One region of the Pseudoalteromonas sp. SR43-5 genome, then DNA from elsewhere that is predicted to be linked to it. Evidence: predicted binding sites of a transcription regulator. Region 1 holds the regulator's gene; each other region holds the start of a gene.

Region 1 (7,425 bases):
CTTCATCCATCAAATCGCGGACAATTTTTTCTGGCGGATTAGTTAATAATGTACTCAGCGATAAAGCGCCTATAAAGCAGTTATGTTTATCAACAACATATAAATCATCTGTACCCTCTGGTAGCTCACCACGCAGTCTAATATAACGAAGTACAACATCGAGTGTTACATCAGGGCGAATGGTCACCGTATCGGTGTTCATTAGCGCACCTGCTGAACGCTCTTGATATGACAGTGCTTGCGTGGCACGTTCACGGTCTTGAATGTCCATCGCGCTAACAACGTCTTTATAGACGGTATCTGGCAGGCTACGTAATACTTCACCTAAGTCATCGTGGCCCATGTCTTCAGTTGCGGCGGCAATGTGCTTAGGTTCCATTTGGGCAATAATGCCTAAACGAACATCTTCAGATAATTCTTCAAGAACATCACCCTGCACATCAGGATCGACCAATTGCCAAAGCAGTCGGCGAATTTTATGCGGTGATGATTCTAATAATAATGCGGTATCACAAGGAGCCGTTTTTGCGAGCATGCGCCTAACTTGAACAAATTGACCACTATTGAGTGACTTCGTCACCTGCTTTAGTTGCTGTAGTGGATAATCTTGTTCAAAAGCTTCTGGCATTGGCGTCCTTTATAAATTGTTATATTACTTTATGGGGGGAGGTGAGTTAACTGGCGTTACTAACCTATTTATTTTATATATCTGTTTTAATTGAAGCACTAGTAATGCGAATATTGTTTTTATAAAACAGATTATTCTTGTTCATTAAAGCGTTGTGCTATTAATTCTCCAACAGCGTGTAAAGCTTGCTCAGAATCAGGGCCTTTACAAACAACTTTAACTTCTTTTCCTTGGCTACTTTCAAGTAACATTAATGCAAGTACGCTATCGCCTGCTGCTTCTTTGTCATCTTGGAATAATGTGATTGTAGCATCAAATTGTACTGCTAATTGCGCAAGCACAGTAGCCGCTCTGGCGTGTAAGCCTAATTTGTTTTTTATTAAAAAGGTATCTTCACAATGCATAACTTACTCTACCTAAGCTGAACAGGTGATTATTCAGCTATATTATTTTTCTTGTTCGCGATGGCGAATTTTTACATTGGGATGTGTCATTGCAAAACTTTCACCGATAGTTTGCGCTAAATACACAGAGCGATGTTGCCCACCTGTACACCCAATAGCAATGGTTAAATAACTGCGGTTATTTCGTTCTAAATGCGGTAACCACGTTTGTACAAATGTTTGAATTTGCCATGTGAATTTTTGCACTATGCTGTGATTAGCTAAATAGTCTTTAACCGGTTGATCTAACCCATTTAAAGGCTTCAACTCTGGTTCCCAGTGTGGATTTGGTAAAAAGCGTGCATCAAATACGTAGTCTGCTTCTTTTGGTATACCGTGTTTAAAACCAAATGATTCAAATGTGACAATCAGTTGCTTATCTTTTTTACCTAAAATCTTTTCACGAATAGATTCAGCGAGTTGATGAACACTTAAATCAGTCGTATCTATCATAAAGTCGGCGCGAGTGGTTAATACATCAAGTAATTCTTTTTCTTTTTTGATGGCTAAATCAAGAGGCAACGAGTCTATTGATAGTGGGTGTAATCTGCGTGTTTCAGAAAAGCGTTTGATCAATGTCTGATCGTCACTATCTAAATAAAATAACGTAGGGTTTGCAAAGCCTGGTAAGTATTCAAGAATATCGTTAAATTCATCTTGTTCTTTAGGTATGTTGCGCACATCTATGCTAACAGCAATTTTATCGTAGCTATCAGACACACTGCGAACTAATGAAGGTAGTAGGTTTACTGGAATATTATCTACGCAATAATAACCTAAATCTTCTACAACGCGCAAAGCAACCGACTTTCCAGAACCAGAACGGCCGCTTATGATAATTAACTCCATTTAACACCCTTTATAAAACTATGATTGATCGACAATAACTTGGTAAAGCTCAGTATCAGATTTTGCACTGCGTAACTGTTTACAAAAATCTTTGTTGTTTAGTTTATCAGCAATGGTTGCTAGAGTCTTTAAGTGCTGCTGGTTATCGCCATCTGGTACGATGAGTGCGACAAAAATATCAACAGGGCGATTATCGATTGCATCAAAGTTTATTGGAGTTTCGCTAACGAGCACTAAAGCCAAAGGCTCTTCTGCACCGCTCATTCTTCCATGAGGAATAGCAATGCCACGTCCTATACCTGTACTACCTAATTTCTCTCTGCTCATTAAAGCATTAAGAATATCTTGTTGCGGTAAATACGGAAGTTTGTCGTGAGCAAGTTCGCTAATGAACTCTAAAATTCTTTTTTTGCTATTAAAAAGGACCGCAGCTTTGCTGCAGTCCTGGCATATAAGTGAACTTAATTTCATCATATTAGTGTCGAGCAAGCTTCTCTTTGTGTTTGATTACTTGGCGATCGAGCTTGTCGATCAACGAGTCAATAGCGGCATACATATCTTGATGTTCTGTAGAGGCAAATAGCTCAGCACCGCTTACGTGTATTGTGGCTTCTGCTTTTTGATTTAATTTTTCTACATCGAGAATGACATGAACATTATTAATATGATCAGAGTGTCTTTCAAGCTTCGCAAATTTAGTATTAATATAGTCTCTTAGTGAATCGGTTAATTCTACGTGACGACCAGTTAAGTTTAGTTGCATAAGCATTACCCTCTTAGTTTAGCGTCTTAAATCAGACTTTTACGCTGATTTGACGGTGGAATAGCAAGAGATTCGCGGTATTTTGCGATTGTACGTCTCGCTACTTTAATTCCTTGCTCAGCCAATATATCCGCTATTTTGCTATCACTCAATGGTTTTGCTGAGTTTTCTGCTGCGATTAATTTTCGGATAAGCGCACGTATTGCTGTAGATGAACATTCACCACCGTTTTCAGTACTTACATGGCTTGAGAAAAAATATTTAAGCTCAAATATACCACGGGGTGTATGCATGTACTTTTGAGTAGTTACGCGAGAAATTGTCGATTCGTGCATTTCTACCATTTCAGCAACATCATTTAAAACCATTGGTTTCATGGCTTCAGGGCCATGTTCAAAAAAGCCTTGTTGTTGCTTAACAATACAATTAGTAACTTTTAATAGCGTGTCGTTTCTACTTTCTAAGCTTTTAATAAACCATTTAGCTTCTTGTAAATGTGAGCGAATAAACTGGCTGTCGCCACTTGATTTTACAGTGCGAGACATTGCTGCGTATTGGCTATTAACACGAATTTTAGGCATGCTATCTGGGTTTAATTCGACAACCCAGCGGCCTTTAATTTTTTTAACTGACACATCAGGAATAACATACTCAGATTCTTCCCTTACAATAGTATCTGCAGGTTTTGGGTTGAGAGTATGTATTAGTGTCATTACTTCTTTAAGCTCTTCTTCTTTGAGCTTAGTTTTTTTCATTAATGTACGATAGTCGCGAGCTGCTAATAGATCAATATGCTCGGTTAAAATCATTTTCGTTTCATTAATATAAGGTGTTTCTTTATCAAATTGATTAAGCTGAATACACAAACACTCTTGTAAACTACGTGCAGCAATACCAACAGGATCAAACAGTTGGATGCGTTTTAATACCGCTTCAATTTCATCAAGTTCGACTTCGTTATCATCTTCGTTTTCTTGATTAAAGCTTTCTAAAATCTCTTCGCAGCTTAGTGTTAAAATACCTGAATCATCGACAGCTTCTACAATAGCAATAGCAATAGCTTCGTCTGTAGGGCTAAATGGCGTTAGTTGTAATTGCCACATTAAATACTCATGGAGCGTTTCAGTAGAGGCGCCTTGGTATATTGATTCGTCTTCAGGCATTGGACCTGATGAGGCTGCAGGAGCGGCACTCATGTACTCATCCCAACTGACATCCATAGCCATGTCGTCACTTAGCGTGTCTTTTGCAAGTGCTTCACCAGTATCTTGTTCGTATTCGCTCGGAGCATCATCAGCAGATGCGCTAACAGTTATGTCATCGGTATCAGCTTTTTGCTCGTTTTTACCAGCAGCGTCTTCGGAATAGTCTGCCTCTTCAACCTCTAATAGTGGATTACTGTCGAGAGCTTCTTGTATTTCTTGCTGGAGATCCAATGTACTGAGTTGCAACAAACGAATAGCTTGTTGCAACTGTGGAGTCATTGTAAGTTGCTGGCCCATGCGCAGCTGTAGTGATTGCCTCATGTATCTCTAACAATCCTTTTATGTTGTTATAATTAATACTAGCAGATGCTTAAAGACATGGCGTAAATGTTACAGCCTAAATTGCTCGCCTAAGTAAACATCGCGTACTGTTTTATCATTTAATACGTGTTCTGGAGTACCTGATGCAATCAGCTCCCCATGAGAAACAATGTAGGCTTTTTCACAAACATCAAGGGTCTCTCTTACGTTATGGTCGGTAATTAATACACCAATCCCACGATTTTTAAGATGTTCTATTATTTTCTTTATATCTAATACCGAAATAGGGTCAACACCGGCAAACGGTTCATCCAGTAATATAAATTTAGGATCTGCTGCCAGCGCTCGTGCTATTTCTACACGACGACGTTCTCCCCCCGATAATGCCATACCTTGGCTATCACGAATGTGTTGTATGCTAAATTCATCTAATAAGTTATTGAGCGTGTCTTCTCTGGCTTGTTTATTTAGTTCTTTGCGCGTTTCTAAAATGGCCATTAAGTTTTGATAAACAGTCAGCTTTCTAAAAATCGATGACTCTTGTGGTAAGTAGCCTATGCCTAATCTAGCACGACTATGCATAGGTAAAAGAGTAATATCGTTATCATCAATAGATATTTTACCTTTGTCGCTAGGAACAAGCCCTACAATCATATAAAAAGTCGTTGTTTTACCAGCACCGTTAGGGCCAAGTAAGCCAACTATACTGCCAGCTTGTACTTCAAGGCCGACGTTTTTTACAACTTCACGACCTTTATAGCTTTTTGCTAATAGTTCTGCTTTTAATGTGCTCATGGTTGACCTTTATCGCCTTTTTTACTTTTTTTAGTTTCGATCGGTACTAAAATTGTGTGAACGCGGTCAGTTGAGTTTTCATCTTTTTCGGCACTGATGAGCTGCTGCTCTATGTCGTAGGTAATACTTTTAGCATTTATTTTTTGTCCGGCTTGCGAAACTTGTGCATTACCAACAAGCGTTAAAAAACGCTTAGATACATCATAACGTACTTCGTCAGCACTGGCGCTCATAGTCGTGCCGTCTGATTGCTTTTCTTCAAAGTGCGCAGGGCTACCTGTGGCAATTAATAATTGTTTATTATCACCAAGTTCATCACGTTTGTGTACTTCGAGGCGATCGGCTGTAATGCGGCGATTACCGTGAATAATCTCAACGTTTTTCTCAAAAATACCCACATTAGCTTTCAATTGACCTTCTTGCTTGTCGGCACTTATTGAAATTTGATTGGCAGCAGGTTGCGTGTTTTGCTCTGCAGCACTACTATTAAACGCTAGTATAAGTGTAGGAATTATAAGTGATTTTAATATTTTATTGGTCATAATATATGGTTCGCGTATGGTTAATTAGTTTTATCACTTCGGTTTTCAAGTCGGCTTCTAGGCCTTTACCGGTGATTTTTAAATTGGGTCCAGTGATAATGACGGGTTGCTCCGAACGCATTGTTAATAACTTTATATCAACCTGAATATTATCAGCATTGATTTTGTCTATCATGGCGTTATCGGTTAAATTTTTGGCAACCACATTACCTTCTAAAATTAATTGTTTATCTTCATATAATGTTGCTTCGTCTGCATTTATTTGCCACGTTTGTTGCTCGTTATATAAAGTAAAAATGGGTTTTTCAAAAAACGTGAAACCTAATTGCTGGTATAGCTCCATTTTAGCCGCAGTGACTTTGTGGCTAATTTTACCTTGCTCATCATAGGCTGTCTGTTTGAGCTCAATAGCTATGTAATCAGGCTTAGCAACAACTTCAGGCTCAGCCTTAGGCACAATATTTGTTTGTGTAAAATAAGGGTACCAAAGCCAAACCATACAGCTAATGAATAAAACGCTTAATATTATGCGCGCTGCATTCATGAACTAGTGCCTTGTGTAGTCAATGCTTTACCATTTTCAAGCATGAGCAAATCGGTGAGTTCTCTCACAGCGCCAAAACCACCAGGCATTTGCGTTACATAATGTGACAAACGCTTAATAAGAGGGTGGGCATCATTTACTGCAACGGCAAAGCCTACTAACTCCATAACAGGCATGTCAGGACCGTCATCACCAATATAAGCAATTTGTTCATCGCTAAGGTTGAGTTTATCTTTTAATTCTTGATAGGCAATGAGCTTATTTTCTTGGCCTTGATAAATATGCTGTACGGTTAAGCTGCTCATACGTTGTTGTACTATCTGTGAATGACGACCAGTAATAACAGCTACTTCAAAGCCACTGTTTATAAGTGCTTTAATGCCAAAACCATCTTTTGTATTAAATGCTTTTAGCTCTTCACCTTGATTGCCAAGGTAAATACGGCCATCAGAAAATACACCATCAATATCGCATATAAGTAGTTTTACTTTTTTAGCGCGTGCTTTTGCATCATCGCTCAGCGGTTGATAGAGTTCTTCAAATTGCATTTATAACACTCCTGCTTTTAATAGGTCTTGCATATTTAATGCGCCAATAGGTTGGTTTTTCTCATTGACGACGATTAGGCCATTTATACGTTTACGTTCCATAATATTGAGCGCTTCAGCGGCTAAAATATCTTGCGTAGCTGTAGTGCATGACTTAGTCATAACAACATCTATTTGTGTTGTATGAATATCAATTCTTTGTTCTAAAATGCGACGTAAGTCACCATCGGTAAATAACCCTACGAGTTGCTGATTTTCATCAACAATGGCTGTCATACCTAATCCTTTAGCTGACATTTCTATTAGAGCATCTTTAACTGTTTGTGAAACATCAATAATAGGTGTATTTGCGCCGCTGTGCATAACATCTTTTAAAGTAAGTAATAAGCGCTTGCCTAAACTACCACCTGGGTGAGATAGCGCGAAGTCATCAGCTGTAAAGCCGCGAGCTTCTAATAATGCAACTGCCATGGCATCGCCCATCGCAAGCGTTGCAGTGGTACTTGATGTAGGGGCTAGACCCAATGAACAAGCTTCTTTTTCTACTTTAATGCACACATGTACATTAGCAAGGGTTGCCATGGTTGATTGCGTATTGCCAGTCATCGCTATCATTTTGGCACCAAGTCGTTTTAAAACCGGAATGATATTTAAAACTTCGCTGGTTTCCCCTGAATTAGAAATAAGCATAACCACGTCATTTTTAGTGATCATACCTAAATCACCATGACTTGCTTCACCAGGGTGAACAAAAAACGCTGGGCTGCCAGTACTTGCAAGGGTTGCC
Region 2 (7,425 bases), on a different contig from region 1:
AAACGAGAGTGCATCTTCACCGGTTTCAGCCCACAACACCTCATGCCCGCGTTGCTCTAATAAGTTTGTAGCAATTTCGGCGTTAAGAGGTACATCTTCTACTAGTAAAATATACAAACCACGACCAACATAACTTTGCTCTGTTGGTGCTACACATAGACTAAGCGGTATTTGAACTGTAAAGCAACTTCCTTCGCCCTCAGTACTATTTACTGTAATTATCCCTTTCATCGCACTTACAAGTGCCTTAGTTACAGCCAAACCAATACCGGAACCTATTGCGTTAGTCCCTTTTAAATCTGGCGCTTTGTAATACATATCAAATATATGAGCAAGCTGCTCTGGCGGAATACCTTGGCCGGTATCCGATACTTTCATAACTAACCATGGGCCTTCAACTCTGTTTTCTCGGCTACATTCAAGTGTTACCTTTCCTTGCTGTGTAAACTTAACGGCATTATTAATTAAGTTCCAAACAACTTGGCGTAAGCGAGTTGGGTCGAGCTGTGCGTAAATATCCAGCACCCCATTGCGCTTAATATCAAACTCTAGCTCTTTTTGCTCCGCGATTAAGCCCGCAAAGTTAACAACGTCATTTATAAAGTCTGATACATTAATAGAGTTGGTCACTATATCGAGCTGATCTCTATCTATTTTGTCTAAATCAATAATATCGTTAAAAATATTGCCGAGCGTTTCAGCACTCGAAAATATAGTATTACCCCAACTACGCTGCTGTTTGTTTAAGTCAGTATCAAGCAGCATTCGTGTTAAACCAACAATACCATTGAGCGGTGTACGTAGTTCATGGCTTAATGTGGCAATAAACTTACCTTTGTCTTTATAGGCCGTTTCGAGCGCTTGAGCGGCCTCCTTACGACTTGTGATATCACGACCAAAGCCCAGTAGACCAATGTAATCACCTTCATCATTTATAAAAGGTAATTTACGCAGCTCAAACCAACGCGTTTCGCCATTTACCTCATAACCCACATCAATGGTTAGTGCTTTATGGCTTTGCTCTACTTCTTTATCGGTTTTCAAAACTTCAGATAAAAAGTGGCTAGGAAATATCTGCTCAACCGTTTTGCCAATTAGTTCGCTACTTGATTTGCCCATTACTTCTTCAAACATTTTATTACAACCAGCAAACACGCCATTGTTATCGCGGTAATAAAATAAATCAGGAGATGAATCAACTATTGAGCGCTGCAGCATGCTTTGTTGAGCAAGTTCTTGTTGTGTTTTTTTACGCTCAGCAATTTCTCGTCGTAGTTCTTCGATAGCGCGGTGCTTGGCATGAAATGCCATTTTACGCTCATCAATTTCGATGTTTAGACGGTTAATGTTATCTTTTAGGGTTTGATTTAAAAGCTTTTCTTGTTTGGTGGCGCTATCTAAATAAGCATATGAGGCATCTAGTTGTCGAATTGAATTAAGCAACACACTTATAATTAAAGGAGAAACTACAGCCGTAAAAAATACCACGGCTAAAATATCAACCAGGTGTAATTCGCCTATCGCCACATAATAAAACATGCTCGATAAAATAAGAGATACAGTTAAAAATAAAGTGTAACAAATAGCAGCGGTTTTAAATTCACCAAATCGCGTTATTGAGCTGGAAAGTACCCGAGCCCAAGGGCTCAAAGAATAATCGGTCATACGTAATTTTATCTCTTAGCTGTGTACTTAATATAAAGAAGGCAATGCGTATGTATAAACATACCATTTTCCCAGATTTTAGCATTTTTCTCCTACCACTACTCACGTTGTGCGATAAAAACAGAATTTTTCATGTTTGATTTAGCTCATCTATTAAACTCATCATTTCAGCAATAAATTATTTAGTGTAAAATGCCCCGCTTTATTATCCCCAAAATACGAGTAGCGCACATGCAAACCAATATGCCAGATATAGCAGACACTGCACCCGCTTTACAAACAGGTAAATTAGACTGGGTTGGCATGGGCGAAATAGAACTGCCATTTATTTTTGAATCCCGAGACTTATCTCCAGTTACAGTAAACGCCAAAGCTCGTGCATTTGTAAATTTACATAAAGAAGATGCCAAAGGCATTCATATGTCACGTCTATTTTTGGCACTTGATCTGCTTTCAACCGAGCAGCAAGTCAATCCGCAAACAATAGCGCAGGCACTCGATACCTTTATAACTAGCCACGAAGGGCTGAGCAATAAAGCACAAATTGAATTTAAATTTGAATTACCGCTACGCCGTAAGTCACTATTAAGTGGCAAAGCGGGCTGGAAAAGCTACCCAGTTGTACTTACCAGTACAATTGAAAATAACGTTATTAGCTACGAGCTAACCGTAGATGTTACTTATTCTTCAACGTGCCCATGCTCTGCTGCACTTGCGCGCCAGCTTATACAAAACGCGTTTAACGAAAAGTTTAACCAAGAAACGTTGAGCCAAAAAGATGTGCACGAATGGCTAGGCACTACACAAGGTATTGTAGCGACTCCCCACTCGCAGCGCTCTATTGCCAACGTAAAAGTAAAGCTTGATAGCAACATTCAAGAATTTGACGTAGTTACGCTAATTAACACTCTTGAAGCTGAGCTTAAAACACCAGTACAAGCAGCAGTAAAACGTGAAGATGAGCAAGAATTTGCCCGTTTGAATGGTCAAAACCTTATGTTTTGTGAAGATGCAGCGCGTAAAATTAAAGCATTGCTAGAGGCAAACCATTACAGTGATTATTGGCTGCAAATAAACCACTATGAGTCACTGCATGCACACGATGCTGTAGCTATTGCAGTAAAAGGTATTAAAGGAGGCTACAAAGCTTAATCGCTGTGTAGCTATTGCTTGTAAACCAGCCGGTAATTATTTTATAACCCATACTTTTTAGGCACGTAAATTGCTTTGTTTGAGCAGTGTCAATTTGTTGTTATGGAGTTACCGTATGGAATTCGCTTTATTATTAATCCTAGTATTAGTTGTCGGGGCCTCTGTTGTTGCGTCAAAATTTAATGACGATGGCGGAAACCCGTATCCTTTTACTCGCAAGCAAACTGTTTTTACGCAGGTTGAAGGCGCTTTTTTAAATCTTCTAGAGCGTGCTGTAGGCGATCAATATAAAATTGTTAGTCGCGTTAAGTTAATCGACGTTATTGACTGTAAGCAAGGCCTTTCAGTAAAGTCTAAACGTGCTGCTTTAGCTAAAGCTAAAAATAAGCAACTCGACTTTGTTTTAATCGATAAAGAAAAACTAACAATCATTGCTGCTGTTGACCTAGTTAACAATGCCAACAAAGATGGCCACAAAGCTCAACGCGACTGGTTTGTAAACGGTGCACTAGAGTCTGCAGGCATTCCACATATTCGTATGAAAGTTAAATCGGGCTACCGCCCTTCTGAAGTACGCGATGCAATTATGTTTAAACTTGGTAAGCCTGCAGCAACACAAACTCAGCGCCCTGTTCGTAATCGCTCACATAAGCCAGCGGTACTTTCACCTTCTCAAGCTAAAGCGCAAACCACCGCGTTAGCTGAAATTTAAAAAACGAATTAAATACTCTCCTAAAAAGTATTTAAAGCGAGCTCATAAACAAGCTCGCTTTTTTGTTTTTTATTGCTAACTTCACGTATAATCAAGTGATTCAAACTCAGGAATTAAACTTTATGAATGTTGGTATTATTGGCGCAATGGAGCCAGAAGTTAAAATTTTACGTGAAGCTATGCAAAACCCACAAATTTTAACTAAAGCAGGTTTCACTTTTTATACTGGCGAGTTGGCTGGTAACACGGTGACACTTGTTCAATCTGGTATTGGTAAAGTCGCATCAACTATTGCAACTACCTTACTGATCGATAACTTCAAACCTGATTGCATAATTAACACAGGCTCAGCCGGTGGATTCGATCCTTCTCTTAGTGTTGGCGATGTAGTAATTTCGTCAGAAGTACGTCACCACGATGTAGACGTAACTGCTTTTGGCTACGAAATTGGCCAAGTACCACAAATGCCGGCAGGCTTTGCAGCACACCCTAAATTAGTTGAAGCAGCACAGCAAACTATCGAACAAATCAGTGATGTTAAAACACTCGTTGGCTTAATTTGTACTGGTGACACATTTATGTGTGACCCTATACGCATTGATAAAGCACGTAGTGATTTTCCTACAATGCTTGCTGTTGAAATGGAAGGCGCTTCAATTGCACAAACGTGTTTTACGCTAAACACACCATTTGTTGTAATTCGCTCAATGTCTGATATTGCTGGTAAAGAGTCACCACAATCATTTGAAGAATACCTAGAAACAGCATCAATCAACTCATCTAAAATGGTTGTTGCACTTTTAGAAAAGCTTACAGCAGTATCTCTGTAAATGCTTAGCAATATTGTTCAAAATCACTTGGACTTTATTGCCTTTATACTAGCGCTCCTTGCTGAGCGCTTTATTCCCCTTATTAGCTGGTATCATCCTAATACGGCGTTAAATGCTGTTTTTAGTGCTATTGGCAAACGTATATACAAAAGCAAAGAACCTAAAAGCTATCAATATTTGGCAGCTATACTCGCAAGCTCACTTATTTTAAGTGTCATTCTCATTATTGTAGTGTTGCTACTCGAGTTTGCTTTTTATCCTGAATTACTCGCTGGCCTTATTTTATACTTATGCTTAGAAAGTAAGAGCATTGATAAAAAAGCACTTCGCATTGCAAAGCTAACTAAACAAAATCAAAAATCCACAGCGCGCGAATTACTAAAGCCACTGCTTGCCCGTGAAGTTAATAGACTTTCATCAGCTGGTATTATCAAAGCATTAATTGAGAGCTTAATACTGCGCACCGCTCGATACTATTTCGTAGTCATATTTATATTTTTAGCATTTGGCCCTATAGCTGCCCTTGCCTATCGGTTACTTACCTTAATACAACAAGCCTGGCGTAGTGATATCTCCCCAAATAGTTACTTTTTAAAACCGCTTAAAATACTCTTGTTTATTATTGAATATATTCCCATGCGCTTACTCGCTTTAACTATTGCAGCAAGTCGAGCAAGCAAACAAAGCATGCATTATATAAAGCATTATGGCAGGCATTTTTATCAAACAAATACAGGCTGGCTCTTAAGCACATGCACTGCATCACTTGGCGTGCAGTTGGGCGGGCCTGCAGTTTATTTAGGTACTCGCTTTAATAAAATGCGTATTGGTACTGATAGACTACCTACACCCGAGGATGTACCTGTAATAATTAATAGGTTAAATCAGGCCCGTGTATTTTGGTTGTTAGTAATAGCCAGTATTGAAATATTAAAATTGATTTAAAGGGCTCAAAATACGAGCACAAAAAAACCAGCCGAGGCTGGTTTTTTAGTTTTTAAACTGTGCTTAAGCTACAGTGATGTTTGCAAACTTACGTTTACCTACTTGGTAAATAGCCGTTGTGCCTTTTGCTATTTCAAGTTTGGTATCAGTGATTTTATCTTCACCGTTAAGTTTAACTGCACCTTGCTTAATCATACGCATTGCTTCTGATGTACTTACTACTAAATTTGCTTCTTTAAGCAAGTTAGCAATTAAAATAGTATCTTCTGCAATAGTGATTGTTAGCTCTGGGATTTCATCTGGTAACGCTTTTTTCTGAAAACGCTGAATAAAATCATCATGTGCACCTTGTGCATCAGCTTCACTATGAAAACGAGCAATTAGCTCTTTAGCTAGTTCAATTTTAATATCGCGCGGATTCGTACCTTGCTCAACACGTTCTTTTTGAGCTGCAATTTCTTCAATAGAAAGCGCACTTAATAAGTCGTAGTAACGCCACATTAGCACATCACTAATTGACATTATTTTACCAAACATATCGTTAGGCGCATCAGTAATACCAATGTAATTACCAAGCGACTTAGACATTTTTTGAACGCCGTCAGTACCTTCAAGTAATGGCATCATTAATACTGTTTGCGGCTTTTGACCTTCTACTTTTTGTAGCTCACGGCCCATTAACAAATTAAAGCGCTGATCAGTACCACCTAGTTCAACATCTGACTCTAGTGCAACCGAATCCCAACCTTGTACCAGTGGATATAAAAACTCATGAATTGCAATTGGTTGGCCGCTTCCATAACGCTTTTTAAAGTCATCACGTTCAAGCATACGTGCTACGGTTTGGTTTGCAGCAAGTTTAATCATGCCTGCAGCGCCTAACTTTTCCATCCAAGTAGAGTTAAATGCAACAGTGGTTTTAGCAGGATCTAGAATTTTGAATACTTGTTCTTTATATGTTTCGGCATTGGCTAGTACGTCTTCACGAGTAAGTGGTTTACGCGTTACGTTTTTCCCCGTTGGGTCACCAATCATGCCAGTAAAGTCACCAATTAAGAAAATAACCTCATGACCTAAATCCTGAAAGGTTTTCATTTTATTAATTAGTACAGTGTGTCCTAAGTGTAAATCAGGCGCTGTAGGATCAAAGCCTGCTTTTATTTTTAGCTTCTTGCCCGACTTTAGTTTTTCAACTAGTTCGTCTTCAATTAATATTTCTTCTGCACCGCGTTTTATCTCTGCTAGAGCGGTTTGTAAATCCACTGTGTATTACTCCAAAATTCTGCCGACGAAGGGGCGACTAGTTACTTGCGTAGTCACGGTTTAATAAAGGTTTAAACCGAATAAATAGATGTAGCTAACATAACAAATTTCTACCTAATTAAAACAACTTTTTAAGTGATTCATGCAACTAAACTAAATCAATTGAGTCTTAGCTAGGTAGAGCGTTAAAAAAGGCTTTCTAAGCCCGATTTTAGCGTAGTTTAAGGTCAGTTTAAATCTACAAAACACTAGTATTCGTACATTATTAAGTATATCCTGCAATATTATGTATTTATTATCTTGACAGCAGAAAAAGGCACGTTATGGTTCACGTGGTTCACACGCTCCCCAAAAAACACAAATTGCTTATTCTAGGTTTGGTTTCTGCTATTGTTGGCTTAGCCTTTCTTCCTTCTGAAAAAGCCACTGCATCCAAAGACAATAGTGCAAATGCACTAGAAATTGGTAAGCGCTATGAGTTACAAGTTAAAGTTGATAACAACGAAAAATTAACTGAGCTAAATTCAGAGCAAGCAGCAGAAAAGTTACCAGAATACGACTTTGTCGATCATAAAGTTAAAAATGGCGACAATTTAGCAATTATCTTTAAGCGTGCTGGTTTTTCGGCTCAAACGCTTCATAAACTAATTAACACTAATGCAGAGACTCGCAAACTTACTAAAATTCACCCAGGTGAAATACTTAGTTTTGCGACAGCTGAAGATGGCTCCTTAGCTCAACTGCGCTATGTGATTTCAAAAACAGATACTTTATTTGTTACCTTAAACGAAGAAGGTAACTACGATACAGCTATTGATAGCAAAGAAATTGAAACGCTAACCAAAACCGCTGGCGGCG
Region 3 (7,425 bases), on a different contig from region 1:
ATTTAAAGATCACTTCGCCCGACTTGCTACGGTCTATTTTTTGTAGCTGCTGCGCTGTAATTGGCCCCGTTTGACGACACGCTATAGACATATCAGAGGGATCAGAAAAGTCCAAATTAGCCTCTATATGACTAATATGACAAGTAACGCCCTCAACAATAGGATCTTGCTGCGAATTCACCACAACATCTTTAGTTGTAAATAACCCAAGGCTTACCGAAGCAACATCGTCAGAGCAAGCACTTAACGTAACAATTGCACCTGCAAGTAAAGCTAAACGTTTAAATTTTTGTGGTAATTTCATACTTATCCTTAATCAATATATAGGTAACTTAGTAGATAAGTTACTAAGCGAAGGTTCACCTGTTTGTTTTTATACTAACATCAAAAATAAATACGACTAAATTAGTTTAAAGTAAAGATTTTAGATAGCTCAGGGTTTAGTGACCCCTCTTGTATTTGGTACAATTACCTCTCGCTCATGCAGTAACTCATAATAGGAAACGCCTAAATGCCGCACATTATTATTGAACACTCAGAAGACCTCCCCGTTTTACCTCAAGTACTGGTAGAAAAAATTCATACAACCGCTTTCGAAAGTAACTTGTTTGAATTAGAAACCATAAAAACACGTGCTATTGCTTATCAGCAATATCAACTTGGCGCAGGAAAATCAGGGTTTATACATATCGCGGTACATATTTTGGCAGGACGCTCAATTGAGCAAAAACAAATGTTAAGCGAACTGCTACTTTCATGTTTAAAAACATATTGCAGAGCATCAGACAGTCTAAGCGTAAATATTTACGATATTGAGCATGAGATATACCGTAAAAATTAGTTAACTCTTGTAGCTTTGAGCAATAAAAGTAAACACTAGTAAGTAAAAAGCCCCAATAGGGGCTTTTTTGTCTTCTGACATTAAATGCTGATCACTGTCACTTATAAAGCAAAGCATCTGATCTAACGCTGGAATTTAATAGTGCATTCGCACTATTCCAAATTTAAGAAAGCTTAGCTTAATCTATGGATTAACTTTATTTAGATTACGTTTATTCTTAGGGGTAACTAAAGAATAAAAATTACACAATATTAAATTAATGTAGCTTTAAATAATTTGGATAGATATTTACTTGGGAAATTTGTAAAAGTGGTGGCCCCTCCCAGACTCGAACTGGGGACCTAACGATTATGAGTCGTGTGCTCTAACCAACTGAGCTAAGGGGCCAACTTTATATAACTGCTAGGCAGTTAATTTTTGAAGCGTTCAGTCACAGAGCGACTAAAGCGGGTTGCAGTATAAAAACTTTTTAGGTGCTTGTCACTACCAAAAACCTTTATTTTAACAATCAACAAGCTAACTGCTTAAATAGTAATCTTTTAAGTGGGCATTAACATAAAATGTAAGATATTTACCGTGCTATTCACTGCATTAAATTATAAACAAAACCTATCCCATATAGTCTTTTATATTTAACCCTCTACTTTTTAAGCAAAGCTAACATATATGTGTAGGCATACAAGGCTGTAAAAAATATGCTTGGGGCTACTGTCAGTGCCAGATTAGGTGTCTGATTAACTACATTCACCATAATCACTAAGCTCGATTGAACAGTAATCGGAATAATAGGCGCAAAAAGTACGCCTGCTATTTTTTTATTACTTAAATACGAGGCGCTAGAGTTAATTGCATTATTAAAACTTTGTCGTATTGCGACGTTTTGTGGTGTTTTAGAATGAAACATACAAATAATTGGAGTTACGAACGCAAGCGTTACATAACTAAACTTATACTTGTTGACGACCTTTTCTAAAATAAAGGTAAAAAACAGCGTTACAAATCCACTATACAACCCTTGCACTAATGCAGCTTGAAAAGTGACCGATTTAGCAATGTCTGCCGCACTATTTGCCCTGAAGGCCCAACTAAAATAAAAAATGAATGACACAACGCCTGACATTATAAGTCGAATATTCAATTAACTACCTCAACATGCCTAAAAACCTAGTTTAATGATAACACTAGAAGTGAAGGTAATATTGTCACTAAATAATAAGGTATTTGATTGTATATTATAGATGTATAAACACACTAATGTTGAAGATTTCCTAAATGGCATCAAATCAGAATCTGAGCGCGACTGTTAGCTGGAAAGCTTATTAGTAAACAATAAGTATAGTTTTAAAATAATATTGGGAGTGAGTTAAGGAAGTGAATTAATGGGTTGAAGAGTTTTAAAAAATGGATTTAATCTAAAAACTCTCTAAAAACTAATATTGTGAGCCGATCGGTACTAAAGTATTTAGCTAAACCTCAGTAGTCGGCTTACACAATATATAATCTGTCATTATTTTTTCGCAATAATGTAGATTGCATGTATTAACCCTGGGAAATAACCTAGCAGTGTTAATAGAATATTTAACCAAAAATGCATACCTAAGCCAACTTGCAAAAACACACCTAATGGCGGTAATAAAACCGAAAGTATTATACGAATAATATCCATGATCAAACTCCATTTAAATTAAACATTGAAAAGACTTAAAGCCCAGTATTACTGGGCCTTAACTATACTGTATTATTCAGCAACAATAGCTAGTTTATCAACTACGTCGCGAACATCTTCAGCATTTTTAGCAATTTTAACTGCTAGTTGCTTTTCAGCTTCAGACTCTACAGAGCCATTCAGAGTTACCACACCGTTGTCGGTATCAACATCAATGTCTGTACCACCTACTTCTGAGTCAAACAGGAAGCGAGTTGTGATTACAGTGGTGATTTTAGCGTCCGTTAGGTCGTTATCATCATCGTCCATCATGTCGTTGTTTTTATCTTCGGTGTCCATGCTTTTAACAACAGTAAGGCTGTTATCAACATCAGTTACACCATCTAGGCTAAGTACAAGTTCTTCTGCTAGCTCTTTATCGAGTTCGCTATTAACTTTACCTGTAAGTACTACCTTGCCATTTTTTACATCAGTGTTAATGTCAAAGTTGTTTAGATTAGTGTTCATAAGTAGAACGGTTTCTGCCTTACCATCAATCCAAGCATCTTTACTTTCGTTTTCCCAGCTGTTTGCTTGGGCACCCATAGCCGTAGTACCAAGAACTAGAGCTGCGATAATAGATTTGTTAAATGTTTTCATAATCTTTCTCCTTTTGATTAAAGACACTTTAACTAATGCGAGCTTCAGGCCAACTTTATTTATACTTAAAATTCAAAGGCTTGAATTAATTAAAAGATAAAACCTTATCTATGTTTGTGTAACTATTTACAGGCTACTCGGTAAAACTTTCTCAAATAGTGAAAATAGCTAGATAATTGCTCTTTTGGTTAATCTATCGTTAATATAACAAAACAAAAAACACCGTTAAAAAATAACCAATTGATAATTAATGAAATTATATTTGGTACGCGGTTTGCAGCCTAACTACAAGAGCAGTATCAATAGTAAATATAATAAGGAATAACTCATGTCTGTAAAAGTTGAAGACCGCCCAATAGAGCAAGTACGCGAACAAGTGATTGATCAATTAATTTATAATTACAGTCATGGTGTTATTTCTGTTGATGCATTCGAAAGACGTTTAGATAATGCGATGGATGCACCTAATAACGAAGCTCTGCTAGCCTTAGTAGAAGACTTAACACTTAATACCGATCAGCAATATAAAGCAGAAAAACAATCGCAATTTACACCACATTATAGTGCACAGCAAAACAGTGATGATGATTTTACATTACGCAGTATTTTAGGATCTAACGAGCGAAGTGGTCAGTGGGTTGTGCCAAAAAATATATATTTGAGTAACTTTATGGGATCGGTGGTGCTTGATTTTACCGATGCTATTTTTGCGCATCAAAATGTAACTATTCACGTTAACTGTATTTTTGGTAGCGATGAAATTTACGTACCAGAGCATGTCAATGTAGTGTCTAAAATGTTTTGTATTTTAAGTAGCCTTGAAAATAAATCTGTGTCGCTTAACAAACGCCAAGGCCCTACAATTCATATTGAAGGAAAGGCAGTAATGGGCTCAGTCGAAGTAAAAATAAAGCGCACAATTAAAGAAAAATTTATGAGCTTTGCTAATGAGCTAAAAACACAACTTGGCGCTGGAAATAATCGTTCATAAAGCTTCGTTAAGCACCGCACTTTGCGGTGCTTAACCTATTATAAATCGTTATTTCGCTCACTTGGGATATCACTTAAATATTCTACAAATTCTACTTCAAACCCTGCAGGATCAATAAAGTAGACATTCTTTCTGAAAGGATTCTCGTTACCTTGCTTGCTTAGAGTAAAACCCACTTTATTTAAGCGCATTACTACTGCGCTTAAATTATTAGTTACATAAGCAAAGTGTGCAAAACCAATTTGATGGCCCGATAAGTTTCTGTTTTCACCTTCACCATGACTGCTTATCGCAATGTAATGCGTGTCATCCCCAAAGTGTACCCAGCGTCTTGGTTTTCCATGCCAATCGCCTCTGCCCTCACTTCTAATCGACCAATGTGGAAATACAGCGCGATAAAATGTAAGCATATTATCTATATCACTCGCGACTAAGTTTACGTGCTCTAAATACATAATGTTATCCTATCAGTTAAATTAGGAGTACGATAAAACCTCAAGTTAACTTTAGGTAAAGTGTTATTTAAATTTAATTTATTTAAATGCAGATAATTATTTTTTAAAAATATATAAACTTTTCAATCTTGTATAAAAAACAAACACAAGTATTTGGGGTTTATTGTTTACTTTATGGCAAAAGTCGCTAAAATACGCCGGCTGAAATATATAAACGTTCTTTTACAACCCAAAGGTAATACCATGCATCCAATGTTAAACATTGCGGTTCGCGCTGCGCGCAACGCAGGCAAAATTTTACTTCGCGCAAGTGAAGATTTATCAAAAGTTGAAGTGCAACAAAAAGGCGCTAACGACTTAGTAACTAACATTGATAAAGAAGCCGAAGCCGTAATTCGTGACACTATTTTACAGTCTTACCCTACTCACTCAATTGTTGGTGAAGAACTAGGTGAGCATAAAGGCAAGGATGATGATTACCAATGGATTGTAGATCCTATCGATGGAACAACTAACTTCATCAAAGGTATCCCTCATTACGCGGTTTCTATCGCACTTAAAGTTAAAGGTCGTTTAGACCAAGCTGTTATTTATGATCCAATTCGTGGTGAGCTTTTCACTGCATCTCGCGGTCAAGGCACTCAGTTAAACAGTAAACGTCTACGCGTTAGCAAAACTACGGTTCTTGCAGGCACTGTACTTGCTACTGGTTTCCCTTTCAAAAACAAAAACCACATGGATGCATACACTGAAGCGTTTAAAGCATTGTTTGTACACACTGCTGATATTCGCCGTGCAGGTTGTTCTGCTTTAGATATGGCATACGTTGCAGCTGGCCGTGTTGATGGATTTTTTGAAATTGGTTTAAAACCTTGGAACTCTGCTGCGGGCGAACTAATGGTTAAAGAAGCGGGCGGTATGGTTGTAGATTTCGCCGGTGGTAATAACTATAACCACAGCGGCAATATTATCTGTGGTTCACCAAAACTGACTCAAGCAATTATCCGCGAAATTCGTCCAGTATTAACTGAGTCGTTACTTCGCTAATTAAATGCTATTAATAGCATACTAAAAAGGAGCCTAGGCTCCTTTTTTTGTGCCTAAAAATAAGGGTTATCGAGCTTAATCTCTATTGTTTTACCTTTTGTATAAGGTAGTGTATTTAAATCCTTTGCGAAGTATTCATTAAATAATGCATCAAACTCGCCGTTTGTCTGCATTAATATTAAGCCCTCCTCTACTGCCTTTGCCAATTCGGGTTTACTCTTAGTCACAAAATAATAAATACCCGTTGGGTAGCTTATATATAAATCAGGCACAACGACTAAGTTACTTTGTTTGTTTTCAATAAGCTCAGAATTAACCTCAATAAACGAGCGAGGAAAGTAATCTATTCGCCCACGGCTCGTTAAAGTGAACATGGCTTGGTAATTGGTAAGCGGCCTTACACGTAAGCCGTTATAGGACATTATTCTTGTATCTGGCCAGTTGTGACCCTGCACTGCTGAAAACTCTCCTAGCTGCTCTAGGGTTTTTACGTCTTTAAAGCGTGCTACGTTTTGTTTATTAGTGAGTAAAGCCCGCTTTCCTATATAACCTTTAAATAGTGGTATTTTAATAGCTAAAGCAAGTGCCTCTCGCTCTGGACTACTCATACTCCAATACATATCTAGTTCGTTATCATTTAGGTTTATGAGCTTACGTTTTTGCTGATCTGATATGGGAGTCATCCTAATAACCCCAGGATAGTTAACACTCTCAAGTGCACGTACCAGTAGCTCACTTAAGTACTCTTCTCGTGCGTTTTGAGTATCTTGCTTTTGGGCTACATTAATTATTTGCTCTTGCGCCATAAGTGCAAAACTTGCAAGCAGACCAAGTACACTGGTCGAGATTTTTATTGGCAACATAATAATTACCTATTTTTATTTAAATTACCTGCTTATTGCTTGCTAGGCGTACCACTGCGGGCGCAGGCCCTTTACGTTTGCAAATAAACAAATAACTATGGCGATAACGTTTGGCTTCTTTTTTAGCATCAGTTGCGAGTGCTGCAACTTGGTGACTGTTTTTACATTGTTGTAAATCAGGCTCAACTAAGCCAATCGATAACGTTAGTAGCGGCACAAATTGCTTTTCTCCTTCACGATTTGTGGCCCAATACCCTTCGCTCTTTATGTGCTCAGGTGTAAAAAATATACGAGACTGGAGTTGAAATTGCTCAATAATGGTATTACATATATCAACCGCGTTGTGCTGATCAAACACCACCATAAAGTCATCGCCACCTATATGTCCTACAAAGTTAGCACTATTTTTACACGCTTGCACTGTTACATCAGCTAATAGTTTAATTACACTGTCGCCGCTAGCGTAGCCGTATAAGTCATTAAATTGCTTAAAATGATTTAAGTCTATATACGCGAGTGAAAACGGATTACTACCTTTTAATCGCTGCTCTATAGCTTCATTAATTGCCACATTACCAGGGAGCATAGTCAGTGGATTAGCGTGTTGTGCATGGCGTATTTTTTCTTCGGTTATGTGTTTTAAAATATCGCGAAGCGGCGCTAACCCTAAATAAGCGTTTTCTCTGGTTATCACTATATGGCGGCGTATATCAAAGTCCTGCTCAGTTATTTGCTTACTTACGGTATCGAGTAATTGATTTTCGTCAACGACTAAGGGCTGCTTATCCATCAGTGCAGTAACGGGGCGTTTATCGTAAAGAGCATGCCCATAGGGCGCTGCAAAAACTTCTGTTAATTGATCTCTGTGAAGTAACCCTACTGGCTGGTTTTCAGTATTTAACACTGCAATGCTTATGAGTGAT

What was found. The regulator sigma-54, encoded in region 1, starts transcription at its own class of promoters, with help from an activator protein. The targets are predictions, from matches to a motif close to GTTGGCACGNNNNTNGNNT.
Region 2: H5090_RS07625 (DUF2726 domain-containing protein) is a predicted target of sigma-54. The motif match lies at 2,875-2,893, and genes of this name have one in related genera.
Region 3: H5090_RS08845 (LiaF domain-containing protein) is a predicted target of sigma-54. The motif match lies at 3,408-3,426, and genes of this name have one in related genera.

What each region holds. Positions count from the first base shown of each region.
Region 1 covers NZ_JACJEA010000001.1:109,415-116,839, reverse strand. The annotation lists gene mgtE (magnesium transporter) at 1-628, opposite strand, end outside; gene H5090_RS00580 (HPr family phosphocarrier protein) at 760-1,032, opposite strand; gene rapZ (RNase adapter RapZ) at 1,075-1,920, opposite strand; gene ptsN (PTS IIA-like nitrogen regulatory protein PtsN) at 1,939-2,391, opposite strand; gene hpf (ribosome hibernation promoting factor) at 2,396-2,683, opposite strand; gene H5090_RS00560 (RNA polymerase factor sigma-54) at 2,710-4,209, opposite strand; gene lptB (LPS export ABC transporter ATP-binding protein) at 4,279-5,004, opposite strand; gene lptA (lipopolysaccharide transport periplasmic protein LptA) at 5,001-5,546, opposite strand; gene lptC (LPS export ABC transporter periplasmic protein LptC) at 5,536-6,090, opposite strand; gene kdsC (3-deoxy-manno-octulosonate-8-phosphatase KdsC) at 6,087-6,638, opposite strand; gene H5090_RS00535 (KpsF/GutQ family sugar-phosphate isomerase) at 6,639-7,425, opposite strand, start outside.
Region 2 covers NZ_JACJEA010000010.1:25,584-33,008, forward strand. The annotation lists gene arcB (aerobic respiration two-component sensor histidine kinase ArcB) at 1-1,665, opposite strand, end outside; gene folE2 (GTP cyclohydrolase FolE2) at 1,897-2,817, shown strand; gene H5090_RS07625 (DUF2726 domain-containing protein) at 2,933-3,529, shown strand; gene mtnN (5'-methylthioadenosine/S-adenosylhomocysteine nucleosidase) at 3,652-4,359, shown strand; gene H5090_RS07635 (regulatory signaling modulator protein AmpE) at 4,360-5,304, shown strand; gene tyrS (tyrosine--tRNA ligase) at 5,368-6,567, opposite strand; gene H5090_RS07645 (peptidoglycan DD-metalloendopeptidase family protein) at 6,891-7,425, shown strand, end outside.
Region 3 covers NZ_JACJEA010000012.1:14,453-21,877, forward strand. The annotation lists gene H5090_RS08815 (CreA family protein) at 1-304, opposite strand, end outside; gene H5090_RS08820 (5-carboxymethyl-2-hydroxymuconate Delta-isomerase) at 512-841, shown strand; tRNA gene H5090_RS08825 (tRNA-Ile) at 1,152-1,228, opposite strand; gene H5090_RS08830 (hypothetical protein) at 1,482-1,979, opposite strand; gene H5090_RS08835 (YqaE/Pmp3 family membrane protein) at 2,349-2,507, opposite strand; gene H5090_RS08840 (BON domain-containing protein) at 2,580-3,146, opposite strand; gene H5090_RS08845 (LiaF domain-containing protein) at 3,475-4,137, shown strand; gene H5090_RS08850 (VOC family protein) at 4,176-4,592, opposite strand; gene suhB (inositol-1-monophosphatase) at 4,836-5,639, shown strand; gene H5090_RS08860 (ABC transporter substrate-binding protein) at 5,693-6,502, opposite strand; gene H5090_RS08865 (bifunctional diguanylate cyclase/phosphodiesterase) at 6,522-7,425, opposite strand, start outside.